One region of the Variovorax sp. P2_H12 genome, then DNA from elsewhere that is predicted to be linked to it. Evidence: predicted binding sites of a transcription regulator. Region 1 holds the regulator's gene; each other region holds the start of a gene.
What was found. Region 1 encodes HrcA, which represses chaperone genes, less so after heat shock. Its sites were predicted from a motif close to TTAGCACTCNNNNNNNNNGAGTGCTAA; they were not measured.
Positions count from the first base shown of each region.

Region 2: a site for HrcA is predicted at 3,170-3,196, ahead of groES (co-chaperone GroES). Genes of this name have one in related genera too.
Region 3: a site for HrcA is predicted at 4,364-4,390, ahead of rpoH (RNA polymerase sigma factor RpoH). Genes of this name have one in related genera too.

Region 1 is NZ_JBFUFO010000038.1:91,303-100,798, reverse strand. Features, by position in the region: gene mutM (bifunctional DNA-formamidopyrimidine glycosylase/DNA-(apurinic or apyrimidinic site) lyase) at 1-381, shown strand, start outside; gene AC1DYK_RS26975 (dynamin family protein) at 454-2,415, shown strand; gene mutY (A/G-specific adenine glycosylase) at 2,557-3,591, shown strand; gene rapZ (RNase adapter RapZ) at 3,588-4,463, opposite strand; gene recN (DNA repair protein RecN) at 4,460-6,142, opposite strand; gene AC1DYK_RS26955 (NAD kinase) at 6,144-7,040, opposite strand; gene hrcA (heat-inducible transcriptional repressor HrcA) at 7,069-8,082, shown strand; tRNA gene AC1DYK_RS26945 (tRNA-Ile) at 8,120-8,196, shown strand; tRNA gene AC1DYK_RS26940 (tRNA-Arg) at 8,300-8,376, shown strand; gene AC1DYK_RS26935 (Hsp20/alpha crystallin family protein) at 8,481-8,882, opposite strand; gene AC1DYK_RS26930 (Hsp20/alpha crystallin family protein) at 8,897-9,334, opposite strand.
Region 2 is NZ_JBFUFO010000002.1:119,361-128,856, forward strand. Features, by position in the region: gene AC1DYK_RS02150 (PilW family protein) at 1-645, opposite strand, end outside; gene AC1DYK_RS02155 (prepilin-type N-terminal cleavage/methylation domain-containing protein) at 654-1,292, opposite strand; gene AC1DYK_RS02160 (GspH/FimT family pseudopilin) at 1,274-1,807, opposite strand; gene AC1DYK_RS02165 (type IV pilin protein) at 1,812-2,279, opposite strand; gene AC1DYK_RS02170 (Rieske (2Fe-2S) protein) at 2,558-3,088, opposite strand; gene groES (co-chaperone GroES) at 3,277-3,567, shown strand; gene groL (chaperonin GroEL) at 3,614-5,266, shown strand; gene AC1DYK_RS02185 (sensor histidine kinase) at 5,330-6,796, opposite strand; gene AC1DYK_RS02190 (response regulator transcription factor) at 6,793-7,509, opposite strand; gene AC1DYK_RS02195 (cytochrome b/b6 domain-containing protein) at 7,608-8,234, shown strand; gene AC1DYK_RS02200 (molybdopterin-binding protein) at 8,231-9,031, shown strand; gene AC1DYK_RS02205 (pentapeptide MXKDX repeat protein) at 9,121-9,402, shown strand.
Region 3 is NZ_JBFUFO010000016.1:98,504-107,999, forward strand. Features, by position in the region: gene AC1DYK_RS13550 (COX15/CtaA family protein) at 1-987, shown strand, start outside; gene cyoE (heme o synthase) at 984-1,889, shown strand; gene AC1DYK_RS13560 (SCO family protein) at 1,898-2,503, shown strand; gene AC1DYK_RS13565 (DNA alkylation repair protein) at 2,509-3,342, shown strand; gene rpoH (RNA polymerase sigma factor RpoH) at 3,394-4,335, opposite strand; partial or broken gene AC1DYK_RS13575 (Mpo1-like protein) at 4,455-4,733, opposite strand; gene ftsY (signal recognition particle-docking protein FtsY) at 4,751-6,013, opposite strand; gene AC1DYK_RS13585 (M16 family metallopeptidase) at 6,043-7,515, shown strand; gene AC1DYK_RS13590 (M16 family metallopeptidase) at 7,533-8,903, shown strand; gene AC1DYK_RS13595 (RsmD family RNA methyltransferase) at 8,921-9,496, shown strand, end outside.

The DNA.
Region 1 (9,496 bases):
GCCGGCCTGCGCCGGCGCCGGGCGCCGATCAAGCAGGTGCTGCTGGCCGGCGACGTGGTGGTGGGCGTGGGCAACATCTATGCCTCCGAGGCGCTCTTTCTGGCCGGCATCCGGCCGACGCTGTCGGCTGCGCGGATCAGCCGGCCGCGTGCGTTGCGGCTGCATGCCGCGGTGCGCGACATCCTGGCGCGTGCGGTCGAGCGCGGCGGCAGCACCTTGCGCGACTTCTCGAACGTGGACGGCCAGAGCGGCTACTTCCAGCTCGAAGCCACTGTCTACGGCCGCAAGGGCGAGCCGTGCCGGGTCTGCGCGACACCGGTGCGGGCGATCCGGCAGGGCCAGCGCGCAACCTATTTCTGTCCTGTGTGCCAAAAGCACTGAATCGCGCGGGCGAATGACTTCCGTTGCGCGTGCCGATGCTATATTTTGTAAGTCGTCTTTACAAATCCTGCCTTGACCGATTCATTCAATCAGCAATTCGACAAGCACGGCGCTTGGCGGCGCAATTTCGCGCACCGGCTCAAGTGGCTGTCCCGCTGGCTGAATGAAAACGAACTACTGAACCAGAGCGTGGCCGAGCGGCTGCGGGATCTGGAATCGCAGTTGCGAACCAGCAAGGTCATGGTGGCTTTCGTGGCCGAGTTCTCGCGCGGCAAGTCCGAGCTGATCAACGCGATCTTCTTTGCCGGCTACGGCCGGCGGATCATGCCGGCCAGCGCGGGCCGCACGACCATGTGCCCGACCGAGCTGGGCTATGACGCCGCGTTGCCGCCGAGCCTGCGGCTGCTGCCGATCGAAACCCGGCTCGAGGCCCATTCGCTGGCGCACTGGCGCGACGAGCCCGAACGCTGGACCGAGATCGCGATCGATGTCGAGAACGCCGAACAGCTGTCGGAGGCGATGAGCATGGTCGCGGAAGTCCGCTGGGTGCCGCTGGCCGAAGCCCGTGCGCTGGGCTTCTGGAGCGACGACGTTCCCGACGACAACCCGGTGCCCGATTCGGACGGGCGGGTCGAGATTCCGCGCTGGCGCCATGCGGTGCTGAACATGCCGCATCCGTTGCTGGAGCAGGGGTTGGTGATCCTGGACACGCCCGGCCTCAACGCCATCGGCGCCGAGCCGGAGCTCACCGTGAGCCTGATTCCGCAGGCCCATGCGGTGGTCTTCATCCTGGGCGCGGACACCGGCGTGACGCGGTCGGACCTTTCCATCTGGCGCGAGCACCTGGTCACCGAAGGCGATCTCGGCGACACCCGGATCGTGGTGCTCAACAAGATCGACACCATGTGGGACATCCTGAGCACGCCGGCCCAGGTCGATGCCCAGATCCAGCGCCAGCGCAAGGGCGCCGCCGAGCTGCTCGGCGTGCCGCTGCCGCAGGTGCTGCCGGTGTCGGCGCAGAAAGGGCTGCAGGCCAAGATCCGCCGCGACGCGCCGCTGTTGCAGGCCAGCCGGCTGCCGGCGCTGGAGGCCGTGCTCGGCGAGGGCCTGCTCGGCAAGCGCGAGCTCATGCTGCGCCTGGCCGTCGACGCCGGCATCGTCGCGCTCAGGGCCGAGGCGGCGCGCATCCTCAACGTGCGCCAGCGCGACCTCTCCGAGCAGGCGCTCGAATTGCAGGGCCTGCGCGGCAAGAACGGATCGGTGATTCGCCACATGCGTTCGCGCATCGAGCAGGAGCAGACCGAGTTCGAGGGCAGCAACGCCCGCATCCTGGCGCTGCGCTCGGTGCAGGGAAAGCTGCTGCGCGAGGTCTATGCGGTGCTCGGCAGCACCGCGCTGAAGGCCGACATGGCGCGGCTCGCGGCGGCCCTCAAGCGGCGCGGCCTCAAGTTCAGCGTGCGCAAGGTCTACGGCGAGACTTTCGATTCGCTGCGCAACAACCTGCGCGAGGTGCAGGCGACCAGCGCCGAGATCCAGGCGATGCTGCATGCGACCTTCCGCCAGCTCAATGCCGAGCACGGCTTCACGCTGCAGGCGCCGCCCGAGCCCGACCTGTCGGACTTCGAGCTGCAGCTCAGCCAGATCGAACGCAGCCACCTCCACTACCTGAGCGTGGGCAACCTGCTCAAGCTGGCCCAGCCGGACTTCTGCGACAAGCTGGTGCGCGCGCTGGCGAGCCGGCTGCGCGTGGTCAACGAGGCCGCGATGACCGAGGTGGAGCGCTGGAGCAAGGGGGCGGGCGCCCAGCTCGACGCGCAGCTCAAGGAAAGACGGCGCAATTTCACCAAGCGGATCGAGGCCGTCGAGCGCATCCAGGGCGCGGCAGGCAATCTCGACGAGCGCCTGTCGGAACTGGCGGCGCAGGAAGGCAGCCTCGGGGAACTGCACCGGCGCCTGCTCGAACTCACCACCTTGCTTGCCAGCAACGAAGCGCCGAACGCCCCGGCGGCGCGCGTCGAACTCAGTGCGGCTTGACATGGCTCTCCCCCAGGTTGGCTCACTTCGTGTAGCCGCCCACCCCCTCACCGGGGGCAACACCAGCGGCCCGGCGAAGCCGGTTCCGCGGTGTTTCTGGCCTTGACAGCGCCGGTTTCATGCGGCGTGGGTCACACGCGGGTGCCGGTTTTCGCTGAGCGCGTCGTCGCCTGGCAGGGCAGCCACGGGCGCAGCGAATTGCCCTGGCAGAACACCCAGGATCCCTACCGCGTCTGGCTGTCCGAAGTGATGCTGCAGCAGACGCAGGTCTCGACCGTGCTGGGCTACTTCGCGCGCTTCCTGGCGCGCTTCCCGTCGGTGGCGGCGCTCGCGGCAGGCACCGAGGACGAGGTGTTCGGACTCTGGAGCGGACTGGGCTACTACAGCCGTGCGCGCAACATGCATCGTTGCGCGCAGGAAGTGGTCTCGCGCTTCGGCGGCGAATTTCCGCGCACGGCGGCCGAGCTCCAGACCTTGCCCGGCATCGGCCGCTCGACCGCCGCGGCGGTCGCGGCCTTCTGCTTCGGCGAGCGGGTGGCGATCCTCGACGGCAACGTGAAGCGGGTGCTCACGCGATTGCTGGCCTTCGACGGCGACATGTCTTCCGCCGCCCAGGAGCGCCTGCTGTGGAACGAGGCCACCGAACTGCTGCCGCCGGCGAAGGATCGACCCGGCATCGCCCGCTACACGCAGGGGCTGATGGACCTGGGCGCCACGGTTTGCCTGCCGCGCAAGCCCAGTTGCATGATCTGCCCGGTCAGCGACCTGTGTGCGGCACGCGAACAGGGCGCGCCCGAAAGCTATCCGGTCAAGACGCGCAAGCTGCGGCGCAGTTCCCAGTCGCTGTGGATGTTGCTGGCCCGGGACGCCCAGGGGCGCGTGTGGCTGGAGAAGCGGCCGTCGCGCGGCATCTGGGCCGGGCTCTACTGCCTGCCGATCTTCGAGAGCCGTGCCGCGCTGCTGGAAACGCTGGTCGCCCGGGACCGCGCCAACGCCCGCGACGACGCCGCCTTCCTGCACGTGCTCACGCACAAGGATCTGCATCTGCATCCGGTTGGCGTCGACAGCCGCGGCACAAGGCCGACGGCCGGAGCAGGCGACTGGTTCGCCACCGGCGAGTGGACCGCGCTGGGGCTGCCCGCACCGGTGCGCAAGCTGATCGCCCAGGAGGGCTAGATTCCGTCGAGCTCCCGGTGCCGCTTGAGCGCGGCCCAGCGGGCGCCGAAGCCGCGCGCCAGCTGCTCCACCAGGAACACCGAGCGGTGCTGGCCGCCGGTGCAGCCGATGGCCACGGTGACGTAGCTGCGATGGTCGCGCGCGAGGGCGTCGAGCCAGCGGCCCAGGAACTGCTCGATGTCGCCGTACATCCGGGCCACGTCCTCGTCCTCGCGCAGCCACTCGATCACGGGCGCATCGCGTCCGGTCAGCGCCCGCAGCGCCGGCACGTAGTGCGGGTTGGGCAGCATGCGGACGTCGAACACGAAGTCGGCGTCGAGCGGCACGCCGCGCTTGAACGCGAAGGACTCGAACACCAGCGTGAGCGCGCTCTCGGGGGCCGAGATCAGCGCCTTGACGTAGCTCTGCAGCTGGGCCGGGCGAATGATGCTGGTGTCGACGACGTCGGCGCCGTCGCGCAGGTCCGCCAGCAGTTCGCGCTCGAGTTCGATCGCCTGGATCAGGACGCGCTGCTGCTCTGGCGCATCGGTGCGGCCTTCCTGGCGCGACAGCGGGTGCCGGCGCCGGGTCTCGGAATAGCGGCGCACCAGCGCATCGGTGGTGGCGTCGAGGAACAGCGAGCGCAACGACACGCCCTGCTGCCGCAGGCCTTCGAGCTGGTGCGGCACCAGCGGCAGAGAGACGCCGCTTCGCACGTCCATCGCGATCGCGACCTTGGCCGCCTGCTGTTGCTGCTGCAGCGCGATGAAAGGCGAGAGCAGCTCGGGCGGCAGGTTGTCGACGCAGTAGTAGCCGGCGTCTTCGAGCGCGTGCAGGGCGACGGACTTGCCGGAGCCCGACATGCCGGTGATCAGTACGAGTTCAAGGCTCATGACGCCGCCGCCGTCGCCTTCTGCCCCAGCATCTCGCGCGCATGCGCCAGCGAAGTGCGGGACACGCGTTCGCCGCCCAGCATGCGGGCGATTTCTTGCGCCCGGCCTTCGTCGTCGATTGCCGCGACGCTGCTCTCGGTGCGCGCGGCGTCCTGGCCCTTGGCGGCGGTCTGGCGCTTGGCGACCACGAGGTGGTGGTCGGCGCAGGCCGCCACCTGCGGCAGGTGGGTCACGGCCAGCACCTGGCGGTCGCGGCCGAGCTGTTTCATGAGCCGGCCGACGGTTTCGGCCACGGCGCCGCCGACGCCGGCATCGACCTCGTCGAAGATCAGGGTCTGGGCGGCGCCGAGTTCGCTGGTCGTCACCGCGATGGCCAGGGCGATGCGCGACAGTTCGCCGCCGGAGGCCACCTTGCCGATCGAGCGCGGCGTGCTGCCGGCATGTCCGCTGACCAGGAAGGCGATGTCTTCGAGGCCCGAACGGCTCGGTTGTGCGAAGGGCTGCAGCGCGACCTCGAAGCGGCCGCCCTTCATGCCGAGTTCCTGCATGGCCTGCGTGACCGCCTGCGCGAGCTTGGGCGCGGCCTGCTTGCGGGCCTTGGCGAGCGCCTTGGCCTCTTTCAGGTAGATCTGCTGCGCCGATTGCTCGGCGCGTTCGAGCGCCTCGAGATCGCTCTGGGCATCGAGCGCCTTCAGCTCGGCCTGCCAGCCGGTGAACAGCGCCGGCAGCTCGGCCGGTGTGCGCCGGTAGCGGCGGGCGAGCGACATCCACAGGCCCATGCGTTCGTCCAACTCGGCCAGCCGCTCGGGGTCGGTGTCGGCCTGGCGCAGGTAGCTGTGCAGCGAATGCGCGGCGTCCGACGCCTGAGCAACGCTGGAAGCGAGCACCTCGCCCAACGCCTTGAATTCCGGCTCGATGTGCTCGCAGTTCTGCAGCAGCGCGAGGGCGCGGGCCAGCGCCGCCAGGGCGCCGCTGTCGTCGTCCTCGAGCGCGCTGCTGGCGCCCTCGGCAGCATCGATCAGTGCCTGGGCGTTGGAGATGCGGCTGTGGCTGGCGGTGAGTTCTTCCCACTCGTCCTCGCCCGGCGCCAGCTTGGCGACCTCGGCCACCTGCCATTGGAGGCGCTCCCGTTCGCGCTGCAGCGAATCCTGGGCCGAGCGGGCATTCTCGAGCGCGGCGATCGCCTGGCGCCAGCCTTGCCAGGCCGTCTCGAGCGCGCCGGTGTCGACGCCGGCATAGGCGTCGAGCAGGCCGCGCACGGCGTCCGGCCGCGTCAGGCTTTGCCAGGCGTGCTGCCCGTGGATGTCGAGCAGGCGGTCGCCGAGCTCGCGCAACTGGGTGGCGGTGGCCGGGCTGCCGTTGATCCAGCCGCGGCTGCGGCCCTGGAGGTCGACCGTGCGGCGCAGCAGCAGGACATCACCGCCCTCGAAGCCGCCTTCCTCCAGCCAGTCGGCCAGGCCCGGGTCGGTGTCGAACTCGACGCTCACGTCCAGCCGCTCGGCGCCTTCGCGCACCGCGCCGGCATCGGCCCGGTTGCCGAGCGCCAGCTGCAGCGCGTCGATCAGGATGGACTTGCCGGCACCGGTCTCGCCGGTGAGCACCGTGAAGCCGCCGGCCAGATCGAGCTCGAGCGCTCGCACGATCACGAAATCCCGCAGCGCAATGCGCCTCAACGCCATCTCAAGATCCCCCTTCGTTCCAGTGCAGTTTGCGGCGCAAGGTGTCGAAGTAGCTCCAGCCCTTGGGATGCAGGAAGCGCACCCGGTAGTCGGAGCGGCGCACCATCACCTTGTCGCCGATGGCCAGCGTGGCCAGCGATTGCATGTCGAAATTGGCGCTGGCGTCGCGCCCGCCGACCAGTTCGATCGTGACCTCGTCCGCGTCCGGCAGCAGCAGCGGCCGGTTCGACAGCGTGTGCGGCGCGATCGGCACCAGCACCCAGCCCCGCACCGCGGGATGCAGCAGCGGCCCGCCGGCCGACAGCGCATAGGCGGTCGATCCGGTGGGGGTCGCGATGATCATGCCGTCGGCGCGCTGGTTGGCGACGAAATGGGCGCCCACGGTGACCCGCAGCTCGACCATGCCCGAGGTGGCGCCGCGGTTGACCACCACGTCGTTCATTGCGAGGGTGTCGAACACCGATTCGTCGCCGCGCATCACCCGCGCCTTCATCAGCGTGCGCAGGTCTTCCTCGTAGTCGCCGGCCAGCATCGGGATCAGCGTGGCCTGGTAGTTGTCGAGCGAGATGTCGGTGATGAAGCCGAGCCGGCCGCGGTTGATGCCGATCAGCGGCACGTCGTGCGGCGCGAGCTGGCGACCGATGCCGAGCATGGTGCCGTCGCCGCCGACCACCAGGCCGAGCTCGCACTGCTGGCCGATTTCTTCCACCGTCAGCGCGGGATAGGGGCCGGTTTCGACGGCGTCGGATTGCGACTTCTCGACGAACACCTTGCAGCCCTGCGATTCGAGGAAGGCGCCGATGCCTTCCATGATGTCGTCCTGCGCGCCGCATTGCGCCCGGGCGCCGGAGGCCTGGTATTTACCGATCAGTGCGACATGCCGAAAGCGGGAGCTCATTCACAAATTACAACATTAAAATCATTCGATGCTGGACGACCGTGCCAAGTTGCTGCTGAAGACTCTCGTCGAGCGCTACATCGCCGACGGGCAGCCCGTGGGATCGCGCACGCTTTCCCGTGCGCCGGGGCTGGACCTGTCGCCGGCGACCATCCGCAACGTGATGTCCGACCTCGAGGTGCTCGGGCTGATCGCAAGCCCCCACACTTCTGCGGGTCGCATTCCGACCGCCCGCGGCTATCGGCTGTTCGTCGACACCATGCTGACCGCGCAGCACGAGCAGTTCACCTCGGCCTCGGCGCCGAGCCTGGCACCCGACCAGCCGCAGAAGGTGATCACGAACGCCGCCCACTTGCTGTCGAGCATGTCGCAGTTCGTCGGCGTGGTGATGGCGCCGCGGCGTGCCTCGGTGTTCCGGCAGATCGAGTTCCTGCGGCTGGCCGACCGCCGGCTGCTGGTGATCATCGTCGCGCCCGACGGCGACGTTCAGAACCGGGTGATCTTCCCCGAGGTCGACTACTCGCAGTCGCAGCTGGTCGAGGCGTCGAACTACATCAATGCCCACTTTGCCGGCTTGACGATCGAGCAGGTGCGCGACCGCCTTCAGTCCGAGGTCGAGCAATTGCGCGGCGAGATCGCGGCGCTGATGCAGGCCGCCGTGCAGGTCAGCTCCGAGGTCATGACCGAGGCGCAGGACGAAGTCGTGATCGCGGGCGAGCGCAACCTGCTGGCGGTGACCGACTTCTCCAGCGACATGAGCCACCTGCGGCGCGCCTTCGAGCTGTTCGAGCACAAGACCCAGCTGATGCGCCTGCTGGATGTCTCGAGCCAGGCGGAGGGCGTGCGCATCTTCATCGGCGGCGAAAGCCAGGTGGTGCCGTTCGACGACCTGTCGATCGTCAGCGCGAACTACGAGGTCGACGGACAGGTGGTCGGCACGCTGGGCGTCATCGGTCCCACGCGGATGCCGTATGAGCGCATGATCCAGATTGTCGACATCACCTCGAAGCTGGTCACCAACGCGCTGAGCCACCGCAAGTAGGGCAGGGCGTCGCGGCCCACTAGAATCCGGGGCGCGTGGGCCGTTAGCTCAGTTGGTTAGAGCAGCGGACTCATAATCCGTTGGTCCCTGGTTCAAGCCCAGGACGGCCTACCAGGCATTCATTGAAGTTCAGGTCTGCTCCCGCGCTCGGTCTTTTGCTAAACAAAAACCGATGCGTGGACAGATCGCAAAAATGGATGCTATAATCGCAAGCTGTGCGGCTGTAGCTCAGTTGGATAGAGTACTTGGCTACGAACCAAGGGGTCGTGGGTTCAATTCCTGCCAGCCGCACCACTCTCTCGAATGGCCTAGAAGATTTACCTCTTCTAGGCCATTTTTTTTGGCGCGCTTTCTTGCGTGGCCACGACCTGTCCTTCGACTCGTCGCGGCCGGGGCGCTCAGCTCACGTCGACATTGATGCGTCGCGGTTGAGCGTGTTCCATCTTTGGAATCCGCAGCTTGAGCACGCCCTGCACCAGCTCCGCCGAGATCTTCTCGGTGTCGAGTTCCTTGCTCAGCGTGAAGACCCGATGAAAGCGGCCGAGGCCGACTTCGGTGTGGCTGGACTGCAGCCCGTCGGGCACCGCCATGTCGATCTCCCCTTCGATCGTCAGCGAATCGGATTCGACGTTCAGGTGCAGCTTGTCGCGCGGCACGCCGGGCAGGTCGGCGTACAGCGTGATGCCGGCGCTGTCCTCGATCACGTCCACGGGGGGCGTCAGGGCGGCCTCGCCGTAGCTCCGCTCGTCCTTGCGCGCGACCACGTCGGAGGACTTGTCTCTCTTCTGGATGTCGTTCATGGCTGTTCTCCCGATCATTGGATGGCGATGCGTCGCGGCAAGGCGGAGGCGCGGCGCTGGACGGTGATGTGGACCACGCCGTCCCGCGCCTTGGCTTCGACCGCCTCGGGGTCGACGTCGTCGGGCAGGCTCAGCACCCGGCGGAAGGTGCCCTCGAAACGCTCGTTGATGTGCAGCGTCTCCTTGCCGCCGGGTTGCGGCGCCGCACTCTGGCGCTCGCCGGCGATGCTGAGGATGCCTCGGTCGAGGCTGATCTCGAGCGTCGCGGGATCGACGCCCGGCGCCAGGACATAGATTTCGACCGTCTTGGCCGTGCCGCCGACGTTGAGGGCAGGGAAAGCGCTGCGGCCGAAGCCGCGGATGGTGGGAGAGAGGTCGAAGGCCTGCTGCATCTCGCGCTGCAGGCGATCCATCTCCGCGAACATGTCGCGTGGAAACAGGGATCGATACATGGCGCATACCTCCATTCAGGGTTGAGGTGAGCGCTGGAGGCGTCTCCAGCGCTTCCGGAATGGAAACTGGGATCCGCTTGCGAAACTTCAAGGGATGACCTGATCAAAAGTGCTCAGGGCCACGCGCTGGCGCGCCGCTGACCCAGAGTCGGTGATGCGGCA
Region 2 (9,496 bases), on a different contig from region 1:
GGCACAGGTCTTGGTTTGAAGCGTGAAGTCTGTCGAATCGCCCGGCAAGAGCTTGAACGGCGTCGCGCTGTATTCGCTGCCGCATTCGGACACCTGCAAGTAGGCATCCACCTTCGGATCGGTCAGGCAACCCGGTTCGTCGACGACGCAAGTACTGGCCCGCTGAATGAAAAGCGCATCGGTTCCGGCCTTGCGCGCGATGCAAGTCGGATCGGCGTCGATATTCGCCCCTGCCGCGCTGCCAAGCCCCAGGACGTAGTAGGTCAACGAGTCTTTCCAGGAAAGTTGGTCTGGGTCTGCGTTGGGGAGGTCTAGGTTCGCGACCCCGGTCTGGCACATCGCCTTCGCAGCCAGGGCAGACGTGTTGATCGGCGTGACGGCGGCCGCCGGTGCGGCCAGCGTTCCGTAGAACCCCGTCTGCGACAACTCGCGGCTCAGAACGTCAAGGGCATAGCGCCCGTTCTCATTCACCTCCGCACTCCGTTCGACCTCGCTTCGGGACCGGCTGCTGCCGGCGAACAGGACACTCATGGCTGCGACGATCAGCAGGCCGATGACGAGCGCGATCATCAACTCGATGAGCGTGAGCCCTCGCTGGCGATGGCAGCGGGCTCCTGGGGTCGACGCAAGGGCTCGGCGGTACATGTCGGTCCTCAAGATGACTTGGTCAGGTTCGGCACCAGCACGCGGACCGTTACGCCGCGCCGCAGACCGACGCCGAAATTCACATCGCTGGCGCAGACATTCTTACCAGCCGGAGAATCCTCGGCGGGTTCGGCACTCGGCGATTTACCTTGCCACACGACCGTGACGTAGATGTCGGCCAGTGCGTTGTTCTCCGCCGGGACGACCCGGATCAGGCAGCCGCGGGCGCCGATCATGGCTCCGACCTTCGAGGTGCCTTCCATGGCCGCCGCGCCCTGCAGCGCTTGCCCCCACTGACACATTTCGAATTTCGCCTCCGCCAGCGGAAGGCCCGCTCCCCCGACGCAGACGGAACCGGTGCTGAAGTCTTTGGCATTCTCGCCCGAACCCACGTAAACACTGCCGTTGGTGGAACTGACGGCATCAGCGAGATAGCCGCCGACGATGGCCCGCGAATCGGTCAGACGGCCCTGCATTTCACGGACCAGCGAAAGCGCCTCGCCACGCTGGTAAGACTCGAATTCCATGACGGCCGCCCTGGCCTGCATTCCGATCACGCCCAGAAGGCCCAGCAGCATCACGGCGATCGTCACCAGCACTTCGATCAGCGTGAAGCCGCGCATACCGGTCATTCGGGTTCGGAACATGATGTCGATTGGGTGATGGCCCGGCCACTGGCAGAAATGCAGACCCAACGATTGACGTTGGCAGACGGGACCCGGAGCTTGATCGAGGACGGACCGCCAGAGGTCAGCCGGCCGGAGGAGTTGAAGACGAACAGCAGGTTGCCGCCCGTCGAGGTGGTGGATACCACGGAGGAGGAGCCCATCTGTTGATGGAGCGCGGTACCCGTTCCGTCGCTGCTCTGGGTGATCTTCCAGTCCCCGACAGCGGTGTCGCCCCCCGAGTTCGTGAATTTGAATGCCACCTTGTCATTGCGCTTGAGTGCCTCGCTGCGAGCGACCCATAGCGATTCATTCAGCGCCGAGGCGACCGACTTGATGCGCTGCGTTGCAATCAGCTGCTGGAACGAGGGCGCGGCCAGCGCCGCCAGGATGGCGACGACTGCCAGGGTCATCATCAACTCGATGGCCGTGAAGCCGCCCTGGCGAACGCGCCGCGTGGCGCGCCGAACTTGGGTCAATGCCTCCGGGTTTGCCATCGCGTCACTTGCCCCAGTAACCCGAGGCGTCCGGCGTCTTGACGCCGGTGTCGGTGATCGTGATCTCCAGCTCGTTCGACACCGCCTGGCTCCCTGCCGGAGTGGCCTTTGCCGTGAAGCCGCCCGACTTGCAGTCAACCGGAGAGCAAACGACCTCGATCGTGTAGGCCGTCTGGATTTCGGCAGGCATCGTGAAACCGATATCCGCCTGCGCGTTGGTGTACACACGCCGGTCCAGGAGGTAGGTTTGTTCCTTGCTGACCAGATCCATCAAGGCCGCCTGCGCGGTCGCCCGCTTCCCCTTGCGGATGTACGACGCATAGGACGGGTATGCGATGGCCGCCAGGATCGCGACGATCGCGACGGTGATCATCACCTCGATCAGCGTGAAGCCGCGCGCCCGCCCGCCCCAAGGGACATTCGAGCTTGCCGTCGTCGACGCCATCGGCATCCGTTCCAGAGACTGAACCATCGGGCTGCATCCTCCATCGCGCGGCCCTCGACCCTTGAATCGGATCAAAGGCACGCCGCGGGAAATAATTTCAAAATGTCACAAAGTACAAGTGGATGTGAAATTATCACATTTGGTAGATATCAGGCTCTACCTACGCAGCCGTTTCGTGGGAAAGGTGACGAAAGGCCCATTTCGACCGACAGGCGGTTCACCTTCATCAACATCGGCGGCGAGAGACGTACAGGGCGGAGGCCGGCGCCGTTTGCCGAAAGCCTCGACCGGCGCACCGGCCGGACTCAACGATGGATTCGCAAGGTCTCCGGCGTCCTGAGTTCAAACGCAGGCGCGTCGAGATCGGCCACGCGCATCGACTCGCCCTGGTCCGGGTACTGCCGGATCGCCCGCCCCGCATAGTCCCATTCGGCGAAGTGGCAGGGGTCGTAGAAGCCCCCTTGCCACAGGCGCTCGGGCGCGAAGCGGAAGGCGCCCTTGGGGGCATGCCGGGCCACGCACCCCAGGACCGGACTCACCAGGGAGTAGACAAAGAACGCGGGGCGATCCGCCGGGATCGGGCGCTGGCTCCAGGTGTTCGGGGTTTGCGCCTGAAGGTCGTCGAGCATCTCGCCGGTCGTGCGCACGAGGGCGAAGGGCGCGTCGTTCCACATGAAGAACTTCGGGGCACCGGCAGGGATGCCGCCCACCGGAATGTCCAGGTAGGGCGCGGCCTTGCTCGCCCCCGGCATGGGAAGATCCGTCACCAGGAAGACCACGCCAACACCGACCCCCACCCCGACCAGGGCGGCGAGAAAGGCCCGGCGTCTGTCCATCGGAGCAATCTAGCACCGCGCCGCCTTCGCAGCAGGCAAAAGGGCCAGCCCGCCTTGAAATGCCACAAAACACCCTTATCATTAGCACTCGTTGGAGTTGAGTGCTAACAGCACCCGCTTCACAACGAATGTGGCGCCGGCACCACGCCGTAGCCCAAGCCAAACCCCCGTTCCTATCAGGAGATGCAATGAAACTTCGTCCTTTGCACGATCGCGTGATCGTCAAGCGCATTGAAAGCGAAACCAAGACCGCCTCGGGCATCGTGATCCCCGACAACGCCGCCGAGAAGCCTGATCAAGGCGAAGTTCTGGCCGTCGGTCCTGGCAAGAAGAACGACAAGGGCGAACTCAGCGCAATGAGCGTCAAGGTCGGCGACCGCGTCCTGTTCGGCAAGTACAGCGGCCAGACCGTCAAGGTCGATGGCGACGAACTGCTGGTCATGAAGGAAGACGACCTGTTCGCAGTGGTTGAGAAGTAATTTCTCAAGCCCTCATCCCCCAAACAACTGAATTCGGAGAAATCTCATGGCAGCAAAAGACGTAGTCTTCGGCGGTGAAGCCCGCGCGCGCATGGTCGAAGGTGTCAACATCCTCGCCAACGCAGTCAAAGTGACCCTGGGCCCCAAGGGCCGCAACGTGGTTCTGGAGCGCTCGTTCGGCGCCCCCACCGTGACCAAGGACGGCGTGTCCGTCGCCAAGGAAATCGAACTCAAGGACAAGCTCCAGAACATGGGCGCCCAGCTCGTGAAGGAAGTGGCTTCCAAGACTTCGGACAACGCCGGCGACGGCACCACCACCGCGACCGTGCTGGCCCAGGCCATCGTTCGCGAAGGTTTCAAGCTGGTGGCTGCCGGCATGAACCCGATGGACCTGAAGCGCGGCATCGACAAGGCGGTCACCGCCCTGGTCGCCGAGCTGAAGAAGGCTTCCAAGCCCACGACCACCTCGAAGGAAATCGCGCAAGTCGGCTCGATCTCGGCCAACAGCGACGAAACCATCGGCAAGCTCATCGCTGACGCGATGGACAAGGTCGGCAAGGAAGGCGTGATCACCGTCGAAGACGGCAAGTCGCTGGACAGCGAACTCGACGTCGTCGAAGGCATGCAGTTCGACCGCGGCTACCTGTCGCCCTACTTCATCAACAACCCCGAGAAGCAATCGGCGTTGCTGGACAACCCCTTCGTGCTGCTGTTCGACAAGAAGATCAGCAACATCCGCGATCTGCTGCCGACGCTGGAGCAAGTCGCCAAGGCCGGCCGTCCGCTGCTGATCATTGCCGAAGAAGTCGAAGGCGAAGCCCTGGCGACCCTGGTCGTGAACACGATCCGCGGCATCCTGAAGGTCGTGGCCGTCAAGGCGCCTGGCTTCGGCGACCGCCGCAAGGCCATGCTCGAAGACATCGCCATCCTGACGGGCGGCAAGGTCATCGCTGAAGAAGTGGGCCTGACCCTCGAGAAGGTGACGCTGGCCGACCTCGGCCAAGCCAAGCGCATCGAAGTGGGCAAGGAAAACACCATCATCATCGACGGCGCCGGCGCCGCTGGCGACATCGAAGCCCGCGTCAAGCAAGTGCGCGTGCAGATCGAAGAAGCGACCAGCGACTACGACCGCGAAAAGCTGCAAGAGCGCGTGGCCAAGCTGGCCGGCGGCGTTGCAGTGATCAAGGTCGGCGCTGCCACCGAAGTCGAAATGAAGGAAAAGAAGGCTCGCGTCGAAGACGCCCTGCACGCCACCCGCGCTGCAGTGGAAGAAGGCGTGGTTGCCGGTGGTGGCGTGGCCCTGCTGCGCGCCAAGCAAGCCGTGGGCGACAAGCTCAAGGGCGACAACGCTGACCAGGACGCCGGCATCAAGCTGGTGCTCAAGGCCATCGAAGCGCCGCTGCGCGAGATCGTCAACAACGCCGGCGGCGAAGCCTCGGTGGTCGTGAACGAAGTGTTGGCCGGCAAGGGCAACTACGGCTTCAACGCCGCCAACGACACCTACGGCGACATGCTCGAGCTGGGCATCCTGGACCCGACCAAGGTGACCCGCACCGCACTGCAGAACGCAGCCTCGGTCTCCTCGCTGCTGCTGACGACCGAAGCCATGGTCGCTGACGCACCGAAGGAAGAAGGCGGCGCTGGCGGCGGCATGCCCGACATGGGCGGCATGGGTGGCATGGGCGGCATGGGGATGTAATCCCCCGGCCCCGGCTGCCACAGCCAAGCCAAGAAGCCCCGCAGTGAAAGCTGCGGGGCTTTTTTACGTCAGCAGGAACGAGAACACGGCCCCCTTCTCGGGCCGAGGCAGGAGCCGGATGTCGCTGCCATGAAGCTGCAGGATGCGCTGCACGATGACCAGCCCGAGCCCGCCGCTGCGGCCACCGGCCGACGAGAACACCGGTCGCGTGAACAGTGCCGTGCGCAAATCGTTCGGGATGCCGGGCCCGGTGTCGCTGATCTCGACCCGCACACCCTCCTTGTCCTGCCGCAGCTGCACCGCGATCTCGCCGCCCGCGGGCGTATGGCGGATCGCGTTGTCGAGCAGGTTGGCGAGCACGCGCTCGATCATGCCGAGGTCGGCGGTCACGCCCGGCAGGTCCGGCGCGATGTCGGCCACCAGCCGCTGCTGCCGCGCCTCGGCCGCCAGCTCGAACTTCTGGAACACGTCCTGCACCAGGTCGGCCAACGCGAAGGTCTCCTTCTCGGGCTTGACGACGCCATACTCCAGCCGCGCCAGCTCGAACAGCTCCTGCGACAGCCGCGAGACCTTGCGGCTTTGCGCCAGCGCGATCTCGAGGTAGCGGCGGCGCTCGGCGACGTCGAGCGTATCGGCCTTGACCCACAGCGTCTCGAGATAGCCATGCAATGAAGTGAGCGGCGTGCGCAGGTCGTGCGAGATGTTGGCGAACAGTTCGCGCCGCTGCTGGTCCTGCTGCGTGAGCTCGCGCCATTGCTCGGCGATGCGCTGCGTCATCTGGACGAACGCTTGTGAGAGCGCGGCGATCTCGTCGCCGCCGCGGCGGGTCCGCTCGAACGTCGGCCCGGCGTCCTGCAGCGTCGCCACGCCATCGGCCTCGAACCTGCGTACCGCCCCGGTCAATTCGCGCAGCGGGCGCGTGATCAGATGAAATGCCGCCAACCCGGCCAGCAGGCCCAGCAGCGCGACCAATGCCACCGACCACAACGTCGTTCGCAGGACGTTGCTCGCCGCAGCGTCGGCCAGGAGCGCGTCGCGCTCCTCGCCCGACAGCACCACATAGACATAGCCGACCTCGCGGCCGTCGATGCGCAGCGGCGCGGCGCTGAACACCTTGCGGGTGCCTTCGCGGCGCGGATCGTCGCCGACGATCGGCAAGGGGGCGCCGTCGAGCAGCCGGCGAATCGGCGCCACGTCGACCCTGTCCCGCTTCAGGTGCCCGGGCGGCGCGGCCTGGGCCTGGATCCGGCCGTCGAGCCCGAGCAGGTAGACCTCGACGCTCGGATTGACGGCCATCAGCTTGTCGAACAGATCACGCACCGCCGCCTGGTTGAGCCCGTCGCGCTCCATCAGGGTCGAGTTCTGCGCGATGTGCGCCGCCAGCCCGCCGGAAAGACGCTGCATCACCTCCTGCTCGTAGCGCCCGCTGGCCTGCATCTGCAGCCAGACCGAGGCGCCGCAGCAGGCGAGCAGCAGCACGGCGAACACCGCCGAGAGGCGGCGCGACAGGCTGCTGCGAAAGAGGCTCATGCCCCGCCCTCCGGTCCGGCCAGCTTGTAGCCGCGCCCCCAGACCGTGAGGATGCGGCTGGGCTGGGCGGGGTCGGCCTCGATCTTCATGCGCAGCCGGTTGATGTGGGTGTTGACCGTGTGCTCATAGCCGTCGTGCTGGTAGCCCCAGACCTGGTTCAGCAGGTCGAGGCGCGAGAACACACGGCCCGGATGGCGGGCGAAGAAATGCAGCAGGTCGAATTCGCGCGGCGTGAGTTCGACCGGCTTGCCGTCGACCTGCACCTCACGCGCGACCGGATCGATGCAGAGACGACCGATGTCCAGGCGCCCCGCCTCCATCCGCGCATTGCGTGCCAGCGCGTCGCTGCGGCGCAGCAGGGCCCGGACCCGCGCCACCAGTTCCAGCACCGAGAACGGCTTGGCCAGGTAGTCGTCGGCGCCGAGTTCGAGGCCCAGGATGCGGTGCACCTCGCTGGAGCGGGCGCTGGTGATGATGATCGGCGTGTAGCGCGTCATGGCCCGGGCCCGGCGGCAGATTTCGAGCCCGTCGATGCCCGGCAGCATCAGGTCGAGGATCAATGCGTCCCAGCTGCCGCGCTCGAGTTCGCGCATGCCGGCGTCGCCGTCGGCCGCATGCGTGATGGCGTAGCCCTCGTCCTGCAGGTGCATGCGCATCAGCTCGGCGATGTGGGCATCGTCCTCGACGATCAAGACGCGTTTGGCGGGCTCCATGGAATCGGATTGTGCGGCGATATCGACGGCGCATTTGTCACGATTAATTGAACTCTTCGTGATGAATCGGCCACCGGGTACGGCCAACAATCCGCCCCATGCAACGCGAACTCCCGCCCGCCGGCCACGCACCGATCCATCCGCTGTGGATGCGCATCACGCATTGGCTCAACGCCCTTGCGGTGCTGGTGCTGGTCACCAGCGGCTGGCGCATCTACGACGCCTCGCCGCTGTTCGACTTCGAGATACCGGCCTCGATCACGCTGGGCGGCTGGCTCGGCGGCGCGCTGCAATGGCACTTCGCCGCGATGTGGCTGCTGGCGATCAACGGGCTGGTCTATCTCGCGCTCAACGTGGCGAGCGGGCGGCTGCGCGCCAGGTTCTTCCCGCTGTCGCCGGCCGGCATCTGGCAGGACCTGCTCGCCGCCCTGCGCGGCCGTCTCTCGCATGCCGACCCGCGCTGCTACAACCACGTGCAGCGCCTGGCCTACCTGTTCGTGATGGTCGACATCACGGTGCTCGTCCTCTCGGGCCTGGTGCTCTGGAAATCGGTCCAGTTTCCGGGCCTGCGCGAACTGCTGGGCGGCTACGAGGCGGCCCGCCGCATTCACTTCTTCGCGATGGCCGCGCTCGTGGCGTTCGTCGCCGTGCACCTCGTGATGGTGGCGCTGGTGCCGCGCACGCTGCTCACGATGCTGAGCGGCCACAGCAAGGAGAGAGCATGAAGATCTTCAAGCGCCCCGCCCTCGCCACCCTGCTCGAGGTGGACGGCGACGCCGTGCTGGCCGAGGCGCGCAAGCGGATCGGACGCCGCATCGAGCAACCCGCGCGGCGAGCCTTCCTGCAGCGCTCGCTGACGCTGGGCGGCCTGTCGCTGCTGAGCGGCTGCAGCATCAGCGACAACGCCACGGTCGAGGCGGCGCTGGCCCGGATCTCGCGCTTCAACGATGCGGCGCAAGCCTGGCTGTTCGATCCGAACCGGCTGGCGCCGACCTATCCCGAGTCGATGATCACACGGCCGTTTCCGTTCAACGCCTACTACGGCGAGGACGAGGTTCGCGAAGTCGACGAAGCCGGCTACCGGCTCGAAGTCACCGGCCTGGTCGCCGACAAGCGCCGCTGGACCCTGGCCGATCTGCGCGCGATGCCGCAGCAGGACCAGGTCACGCGCCACATCTGCGTCGAGGGCTGGAGCGCGATCGGCAAATGGGGCGGCGTGCCCTTCGCCGATTTCCTGCGCAAGGTCGGCGCCGACACGAGCGCCAGGTACGTCGGTTTCAAGTGCGCCGACGACTACTTCACCAGCATCGACATGCCCACGGCGCTGCACCCGCAGACCCTGCTCACGCTGACCTACGACGGCCAGCCGCTGCCGCCGAAATACGGCTTCCCGATGAAGCTGCGCATGCCCACCAAGCTGGGCTACAAGAACCCGAAGCACATCCAGGCGATCTTCGTCACCAACACCTACCCCGGCGGCTACTGGGAAGACCAGGGCTACAACTGGTTCGGCGGCAGTTGAGTCGATCCCGACTCGGCGCTGTTGAAAGCGCGCGGCCGTGTTCTCCTGAACCGTGCCCATTCAAAACTTCAACTCAACAGGACACTGAAATGAACAAGCTCACCGCAACGCTCCTCGCCGCTTTCGTGGCCGTCGGCTCCGCCTCGGCATTCGCCGCCGATGACATGAGCAAGGACGCGATGTCGAAGGATGCCATGGGCAAGGACGGCATGAAGAAGGACTCGATGGCGAAGGACGGCATGGCCAAGGACGGCATGGCCAAGGACGGCATGGCCAAGGACAGCATGAAGAAGGACGGCATGAAGAAGGATTCGATGGCCAAGGACAGCATGTCCAAGGATGGGATGGCCAAGGACGAAATGAAGAAGTAGCCGCGCGTTCCAACCCACGCCCGCTCGGATCCACAGGATTTCGCGGGCGAGTACGATCGATCGGCCCCAAGCGGCTGCCGCCGCCGCATCAGGC
Region 3 (9,496 bases), on a different contig from region 1:
GACTCGGGCCTGGGCTGCCCCGACTGGCCCGGCTGCTACGGCAACGCCAGCCCGCTCGGCGCGCGCCACGACATCGCGATGGCGCAAGCCGCGCAGCCGACCGGGCCGGTGACGCACAGCAAGGCCTGGGTCGAGATGGTCCATCGCTACCTGGCCACCGGGGTCGGCTTCCTGATCCTGGTGCTGGCGATCGCGACCTGGGTCGCGCGCCGGCGGCAGCGCCTGCCCGACCACCGCGGCGAGCGCGCGCTGAGCGCCTGGTGGCCCGCCGCCACGCTGGCCTGGGTCTGCCTGCAAGGTGCCTTCGGCGCGATGACCGTGACCTGGAAGCTCTTCCCCGCCATCGTCACGCTGCACCTGCTGGGCGCCGTGGTGCTGCTGGCGCTGCTCTGCATCCAGGCCGTGCGCTACCAGCAGGCGGCGCTGCAGCGCCTGCCCACGGCCCTCCCGTGGGCGTTGCGCACGCTGCTGATCGCCACCACCGCGCTGCTGGGCCTGCAGATCGCCCTGGGCGGCTGGGTCAGCACCAACTATGCGGTGCTGGCCTGCACCCAGTTCCCGACCTGCCAGGACAGCTGGTGGCCGCCCATGGACTTCGCCCAGGGCTTCGAGATCTGGCGCCATCTCGGCGAGACCGCCGCCGGCGCCCCGATCGACTTTGCCGCGCTCACCGCCATCCACTACGCGCACCGCCTGATGGCCTACCTCGTGTTCGCCGCCATCGGCCTGCTGGCCTGGCGTCTGTATCGCATCGAGCCGCTTCGGGCCCAGGCGCGCTGGCTCGCTGTGCTGGCGCTGCTGCAACTCGCCAGCGGCCTCGGCAACGTGCTGCTCGGTTGGCCGCTCGCGGCGGCACTGCTGCACACCGGCGGCGCCGCGGCGCTCGCGGTGGTGCTGACCTGGACCTTGTGCGAAAGCCGTCGCGAGGGCGCCCGCAGTGCGGCCGGCGCCGGCGCCCGTGTTCCCAAAATGGAGGTGGCCCGATGAGCGCCCCCGTGTCTGTTCCCGTCCCGACCACCGCCAGCGTGCTGCGCCAGTTCTATGCGCTGACCAAGCCGCGCGTGGTGCAACTGATCGTCTTCTGTGCCCTGATCGGCATGGTGCTCGCGGTCCCCGGCGTGCCGACCTTGGCCGACCTGCGGCAGGGCGCGCTGGCCTGCCTCGGCATCTGGCTGGTCGCCGGTGCGGCGGCGGCCTTCAATTGCCTGGTCGAGAAGGGCATCGATGCCAAGATGAAGCGCACCGCCTGGCGGCCGACGGCCCGCGGCCAGCTCAGCGACCGGCAGGCGCTGATCTTCTCCGCGGCGCTGTGCGCGGCGGGCTCGGCCCTGCTGTGGTTCACGGTCAACCCGCTGACCATGTGGCTCACCTTCGCGACCTTCGTCGGCTACGCGGTGATCTACACCGTGATCCTGAAGCCGCTGACGCCGCAGAACATCGTGATCGGCGGCGCCTCGGGCGCGATGCCGCCGGTGCTGGGCTGGGCCGCGATGACGGGCGACGTCGGCCCCGAGGCGCTGATCCTGTTCCTGATCATCTTCCTGTGGACGCCGCCGCACTTCTGGGCCCTGGCCCTCTACCGGGTCGAGGACTACCGCAAGGCGGGGCTGCCGATGCTGCCCGTGACCCACGGCAACGAGTTCACGCGGCTGCAGGTGCTGCTCTACACCTTCATCCTGTTCGCCGCCTGCCTGATGCCCTTCATCTACGGGATGAGCGGCTGGCTCTACCTGGTGGTCGCGATCGGCGTCAGCATCGGCTTCACCGGCTATGCCTTCGCGCTGTGGCGCCACTATTCCGACGCGCTCGCACGCAAGACCTTTCGCTTTTCGCTGATCCACCTGAGCGTGCTGTTCGCGGCGCTGCTGGTCGACCACTACCTCCGATGATCGAACCCATGAACAAGCGGCAATTGCTCCAAACCCTGGCCTGGACCGGCGTCGCCGCGGTCGCGGGCGTCCAGCTCGCGGGTTGCTCCGAAGCCAAGCCCAGCTTCCATGCGGTCGACATCACGGGCGCCGACTACGCCAGGGATTTCTCGCTGGCCGATGCCGACGGCAAGACTCGCACGCTGGCCGACTTCAAGGGCAAGGCGGTGGTGCTGTTCTTCGGCTATGCCCAGTGCCCGGATGTCTGCCCGACCACCATGAGCGAGATGGCGCAGGTCAAGCAGCAATTGGGTGCCAATGGCGACAAGCTGCAGGTGCTGTTCGTCACCGTCGACCCGGCGCGCGACACGCCGGAAGTGATGAAGGCCTACATGGGCGCCTTCGACCCTTCCTTCGTCGCCTTGATCCCGACGCCCGGCCAGCTCGCGGCGCTCGCGAAGGACTTCAAGGTCTACTTCAAGAAGGTCGACGGCAAGACTCCGACCAGCTATTCGATGGACCACTCGGCGGCCAGCTTCGTCTACGACCCGCAGGGCCGGCTGCGGCTCTACGCGCGCTACGGCGCCGGCGTGGCGCCGATGGTGGCGGACCTCCAGGCCCTGCTCAAGTCCTGAGCGCCGTGGCCTCGGTCGATCACCTGCTGCAGCGCAAGGGCGCCTTCCGCATGGCGCTGATCCCGCCCGAGGTGCTGGAGGCACTCAACGACGGCCTGCTCGAGACCGTCAATCTCAACGAATTCATGGCGCTGGAGCTGCCGAGGCTGGCGCGCAGCGTGGCCGCGCAGATCGGGCTCGATGCGGCCAGCGAACGCCTGGGCGACACCTTCGCAATGCTGGCCGCCTTCAAGCCGATGCAGCGCCACGGCCACATCGCGCGGGCGCTCTACGACCTCACGGCCGCGCATCCCGAGCGCGACGCGGTGGCCCATCGGCTGGCCACCCATCCGAGCGACGTGGCGCGTTGCTGGGCGACGCAGTGGATCCCGATGTCGGGCCTGTCGCTGGCCGGGCAACTGGAGGCCACCCGGCGCTTTGCGGCCGATCCGCATTTCGGCGTGCGCGAGATGGCGTGGATGGCGGTGCGCGACGCGACCATCCGCTCGCTCGACGAGGCCCTGGAGCGGTTGCAGCCCTGGACGGCGGACCCGGACCCGAACATCCGCCGCTTCGCCAGCGAACTGACTCGGCCGCGCGGCGTCTGGTGCGCCCAGATCGAGCGCCTCAAGGCCGAGCCCTGGCTCGGCCTGCCGCTGCTGGAGCCGCTCAGGTCGGACCCCAGCCGCTATGTCCAGAACTCGGTCGCCAACTGGCTCAACGACGCGAGCCGCACGCAATCGGACTGGGTCAAAGCCACCTGCGACCGTTGGCTGGCCGAGAGCGATTCGGCCGAAACCGGCTACATCGTGCGCCGGGCGTCGAGGACGCTGGCGAAGCGGGCGCCCGAGGCGGCCTGAAAAAGAAAAGCCCGGCACGGGGCCGGGCTTGATGCGAGGGAGAAGGGCGCTTCAGGCGTATTCGGCCAAGGCCTTCTTCATCTTCTTCATCGCTGCCACCTCGATCTGGCGAATGCGCTCGGCGCTCACGCCGTAGACCGCAGCCAGGTCGTGCAGCGTCATTCCGCCCGAGCCGTCGTCGTTGACCTTGAGCCAGCGCTCCTCGACGATGCGGCGGCTGCGCTCGTCCAGGGCTTCCAGCGCGGTCGAGATGCCGTCGGTCGACAGCCGGTCGCGCTGCCGCGATTCGAGCTGTGCGGTCGGCTCCTGCGTGGCGTCGGCCAGGTAGGCGATCGGGCCGAAGCCATCGTCGCCGTCGTCGGACGGGCTCGGATCGAGCAGCACGTCGCCGCCCGAGAGCCGGGTTTCCATCTCGAGCACTTCCTCGGGCTTCACGTTCAGCCGCGTGGCCATCTGCGACACCTCGTCCGGGCTCAGCGTCTCGCGGTGGGTGCCACCGTCGGCGGCGGCCGAATCGGCCTTGAAACCCTGCTTCATCGAGCGCAGGTTGAAGAACAGCTTGCGCTGGGCCTTGGTCGTCGCGACCTTGACCATGCGCCAGTTCTTCAGGATGTACTCGTGGATCTCGGCCTTGATCCAGTGCATGGCGTAGCTCACCAGCCGGACGCCCTGGTCGGGATCGAAGCGCTTGACGGCCTTCATGAGGCCGACATTGCCTTCCTGGATCAGGTCGCCGTGCGGCAGGCCGTAGCCCAGGTATTGGCGGGAGATGGAGACGACAAGGCGCAGATGCGACAAGATGAGCGCACCGGCGGCTTCGAGATCATTGTCGTCGCGCAGCTTGCGCGCGAAGCCCTGCTCTTCTTCGAGCGTCAGCAAAGGCAGGCGGTTGGCTGCCGAGATGTAGGCGTCCAAGTTACCCAGCGGCGGCACCATCGACCAGGGGTTGGCGACGGCGAGCTGGTTGGCAGAGGCTCCAGACAGTGTTGTCATTCGGGAAACTCCTTCTTTCATGACCATATTAGCACTCGGTTAGAGGGAGTGCTAAGGTAAGGGTTCCCCCTTATTTTCTATGGGGTCGATAGCCTGGGTTGCACGCCCCCACCCCTGGCCTACCAGCGGAGGCCGAGACGCTCGAAAAGCCTGGACAGCACGAACAGCGGGCCGACCCAGAGCTATTGGATGTCCTCGAAGAAGGAAGGTTTCCGGCCTTCGATCTTGTGGCCGATGAACTGGAAGATCCAGGCCACCACGAAGATGACGGCGGACACCGGCAAAACAAGATCGCCCATCGCGTGCTCCAGCGCCAGCAGGGCCACCGTGCCGACCAGCATGGTCGCGAGGAAGGCCGGGGAGCGCAGCGTCGCGTAATAGACCAGGCTGGCCGCCACCGAAGGCCGCTGGAGCGCTATCCGAGCAATGCCTGGGCGAATTCGCGGGCGTCGAAGGTTTCCAGGTCTTCGAGCTTCTCGCCGACGCCGATGAAATAGACCGGGATCGGCCGCTCGCGTGCGATCGCGCACAGCACGCCGCCCTTGGCGGTGCCGTCGAGCTTGGTCACGACCAGCCCGGTCAGGCCCAGCGCCTCGTCGAAGGACTTGACCTGCGCCAGCGCGTTCTGGCCGGTGTTGCCGTCGATCACCAGCAGCACCTCGTGCGGCGCCGTGGGGTCGGCCCGATTGACGACCCGCTTGATCTTCTTGAGTTCGTCCATCAGGTGGATCTGGGTCGGCAGCCGGCCGGCGGTGTCGACCAGCACCACGTCCTTGCCGCGCGCCTTGCCGGCGTTGACCGCGTCGAAGCTCACGGCGGCCGGGTCGCCGCCTTCCTGGCTCACGATCTCGACCGTGTTGCGGTCGGCCCAGACCAGCAATTGCTCGCGCGCCGCGGCCCGGAAAGTGTCGGCCGCGGCCAGCAGCACCGAGGCGCCTTCGTTGGCCAGGTGCTTGGTGAGCTTGCCGATCGAGGTGGTCTTGCCGGCGCCGTTGACGCCGGCGACCATGATCACGGTCGGCGTGTGCTCGCCGATCACCAGCGATTTCTCGAGCGGCCGCAGCAGGTCGGTGATCGCGTCGGCCAGCAGCAGCTTGACCTGCGCGGCGTCGGTCGCCATCTGGCTCTTGACGCGGCGGCGCAGGTCCTCGAGCAGGTGCTCGGTGGCCTTGACGCCGGTATCGGCCATCAGCAGCGCCTCTTCCAGTTCCTCGTAGAGCGCATCGTCGATCTGCGCATTGACGAAGGCGGCGGTGATGCTGTTGCCGGTCTTGCGCAGGCCGTTGCGCAGCTTGCCGAGCCAGCCGCTGCGCTCGGGAGGGGGCGCAGGCGTCGGGGCCGGCGCCGGAAGCGGCGCCGGTGCGGGGGGAGGAGGGGGCACCGGCACTTCCACCGGTGCAGGGGCGGGGGCCATCGGCGTTGGCGTTGGCGTTGGCGCGGCCACGGGTGCCGCTGCAGGTGCAGGCGAAGGCGCAGGTACAGGTGCAGGTGCAGGTGCAGGTGCAGGTGCAGGCGCCGCCACGGGTGCCGGCGCAGCCGCCGGCTTGCCGCCGAACCAGCTGGAGGGCGAAAAGACCGATTTCGGGGCTGCCGCAGGCATTTCGGCCGGCGGGGCCGCAGGCTCGGGAACCGGCGCCGGGCTCTCGGCCGCAGGTTTTTTCTTGAAGAAACTGAACATTGGGCGCTTTTTACAATCCGAGCCATTCTATGAAACACCCCTTGCCACGCCGCGCTGCGTCGGGTGCGGTGCTGGCTTCGGTGCTGATGGCGCTGGCTGGCCTGCCCGCCCTGGCCCAGAACGCCCCCGCGCCTGCCGATCCCGCCACCACTGCGACCGCCGCCACAGCGCCGGTCCCGGCCCAGCAGTTCACGCTCTCCAATGGCATGACCCTGATCGTCAAGCCCGACCGGCGGGCCCCGACCGCGGTCCAGATGCTCTGGGTCCGGGTCGGGTCGATGGACGAGGTCGACGGCACCTCGGGCGTCGCGCACGTGCTCGAGCACATGATGTTCAAGGGCAGCAAGAACCTGAAGCCCGGCGAGTTCTCGCGCCGCGTGGCCGCGTTGGGCGGGCGCGAGAACGCCTTCACCACCCGCGACTACACCGGCTACTACCAGCAGATCCCGGCGGAGCAACTCGAGCAGGTCATGAAGCTGGAATCCGACCGCTTCGCCAACAACCAGTGGCCCGACGACGAGTTCAAGCGCGAGATCGAGGTCGTCAAGGAAGAGCGCCGCATGCGCACCGACGACCAGCCGCGCGCGCTGCTCGGCGAGCAGCAGAACGCCGCGATCTTCACCGCCTCGCCGTACCACCGCCCGGTGGTCGGCTGGATGAGCGACCTGGAGTCGATGACGCCGGCCGACGCCCGCGCTTTCTTCCAGGCCTGGTACGTTCCATCCAACGCGGCGATCGTCGTCGCGGGCGACGTCGATGTCGCCAAGGTGCGAGCCCTGGCCGAGAAGTACTACGGCTCGATCCCGGCGCGTGCCGTGCCGCAGCGCAAGCCGCGCACCGAGCCCGCGCAGCGCGGCGTGCGCCGCGTCGAATTCAAGGCGCCGGCCGAGCAGGCCTACGTGTCGCTGGCGTTCCGAACTCCGCAGATCGGGACCGGCGACACCTTCGAAAGCGCCGGGGAAAGCGACACCTATGCGCTGGTGGTGCTGTCGGCCCTGCTCGACGGCTATCCCGGCGCCCGGCTCGACCGCGCGCTGACGCAGGGACCGGACCGCGTGGCCGATTCGGCCGGTGCCTACGGGGGCTTCGTCGGCCGCGGGCCGCAGCTGTTCGTGCTCGACGGCGTCCCGGCGGCGGGCAAGACCCCCGAGGCGGTCGAGGCCGCGCTGCGCGCGGAGGTCGCGAAGGTGGCGCGCCAAGGCGTCGGCGCTGCCGAACTCGCCCGCGTCAAGACCCAGTGGGTGGCCAGCGAAACCTACAAGCTCGATTCGGTGATGGCGCAGGCGCGCGAACTCGGCAGCAACTGGGTGCAGGGCCTGCCGCTGGACGCCAGCGAACGGATCATCGCCCGGCTCCAGGCGGTCACGGCCGAGCAGGTGCAGGCGGTGGCTGCGAAGTACTTCGGCGACGACCAGATGACGGCCGCCACCCTGCGGCCCCTGCCGCCCGAACCGAACCGCCGCCCGCGCGGTTTTGCAGCGCCTGCGGGCGAGCTGCGTTGAAAGAAGGCTGCATGTCCATGTTCGATTCCCGAGACCTCGCCCTGCGCACCTTGCTGGCTGGCGCCGCCATCTTCTTCGGCACCGCCGCCCAGGCCGCCATCCCGATCCAGCACTGGAGCCTGCCCAGCGGCGCCAAGGTCTACCTGGCCGCCACCAACGCCCTGCCGATCGTCGACGTCCAGGTCGACTTCGACGCCGGCGGCAGGCGCGACCCGCCGGCCCAGGCCGGTCTGGCCTCGGTGACCGCGGCGATGGTCGAGAAGGGCATTCGGGCCCATGGGAGTCCCGCCGCCGGGCCGCCCCAAGGGGTCCATGAACCGGCACTGGACCAGAATGCGCTGGGCGAGGCCTGGGCCGACCTCGGCGCCAGCTTCGACGCCGGCGCCGGCTCCGACCGCACCAGCTTCACCCTGCGCACGCTGTCCGACCCGATGCTGCTCGACAAGGCGGTGCGGCTCGCGGCGCGCGAGATTGGCGAGCCGGCGTTTCCGGAAGACGTGTGGAAGCGCGAACGCGAGCGCCTCGGCGCGTCGATTCGCGAGGCCAATACCAAGCCCTCGACCCGGGTCGAACGGGCCTTCGCGCAAGGCGTCTACGGCTCGCACCCCTATGGTCTCGAGACCACCGAAGCCACGCTGGCGCAGATCGACGTCGCGGCCATGCGCGCGCGCTACGAGCGCCTGATCGTGCCCTGCCGCGCCAAGGTCAGCATCGTCGGCGCGGTCACGCGCGCACAGGCCGACGGCATCGCGACCACGCTGCTGTCGCGGCTGCCCGCGGGGGGCGCCTGCGCCGAACTGCCGACCGTGCTCGAGGTGCAGCCGCTGGCGGCGCCGAAGGACGAGCGCATTCCCTTCGATTCGGCCCAGGCGCACGTGCTGATCGGCCAGCCCGGCTACCGCCGCGCCGACCCGGACCACTTCGCGCTCACGCTCGGCAACTACGTGCTCGGCGGCGGCGGCTTCGTCTCGCGCCTGACCGAGCAGGTGCGCGAGAAGCGCGGGCTGGCCTACAGCGTCTACAGCACCTTCTCGCCGGCGCTGCACGCGGGCGCATTCCGCATCGGCTTCCAGACCCGGCCCGATCAGGCCGCCGAAGCAGTGAAGGTCTCGAGCGACGTGCTGGCGAAGTTCGTCGCCGAGGGCCCGACCGCGGCCGAACTCAAAGCCGCCAAGGACAACCTGATTGGCGGCTTTCCGCTGCTGCTGGACAGCAACCGCAAGCTGCTGGGCAATGTCGCGAACATCGCCTGGAACGACCTGCCGCTCGACTATCTCGACACCTGGACCGCGCGCATGAACGCGATCACCCAGTCCGACATCCAGGCCGCGTTCGCCCGCAAACTGCAGCCGGAGAAGATGGTGACCGTGGTCGTGGGCGGGCGGTAGCCGTTAAGCTCCCGGGGGTGAAACCGAAGCCCAGAACACCCGCCCCCACCGCGCCTGCCAAGCCGAGCAATCTCGCCAAGGCGCCCCATTTCGTCCGCATCATCGGCGGCCAGTGGAAGCGAACCCGCCTCGCGGTCGCCGACAAGCCGGGCCTCCGGCCGACACCCGACCGGGTGCGCGAAACCCTCTTCAACTGGCTCGCCAGCCTGGCCGGCGTGGGCGGCGGCGAACTGCCGGGCTGGCAGTGCGTCGACGCCTTTGCGGGCACCGGCGCGATCGGCCTCGAGGCCGCTTCACGCGGCGCCGGCTCGGTGCTTCTGTGCGAGCAGGACCCGGCCCTCGTCGCCCAGCTGCTGGCCTCGAAGACCAAGCTCGGCGCCGACGCGGTGCGTGTCGAGCGCGGCAACGGCGTCACGACGCTCGAGCGCGTGCCCGCCGGCAGCCTGCATGCGGTGTTCCTGGACCCCCCGTTCGAGAACCCGGCCCTGTACGAACCGGCCCTGCGCGCGGCCGTGCGGGCCCTGCGCCCCGAGGGCGTGGTCTATCTCGAGGCGGCGCGGCGTTGGAGCGATGACGAACTCGCCGCGCTCGGC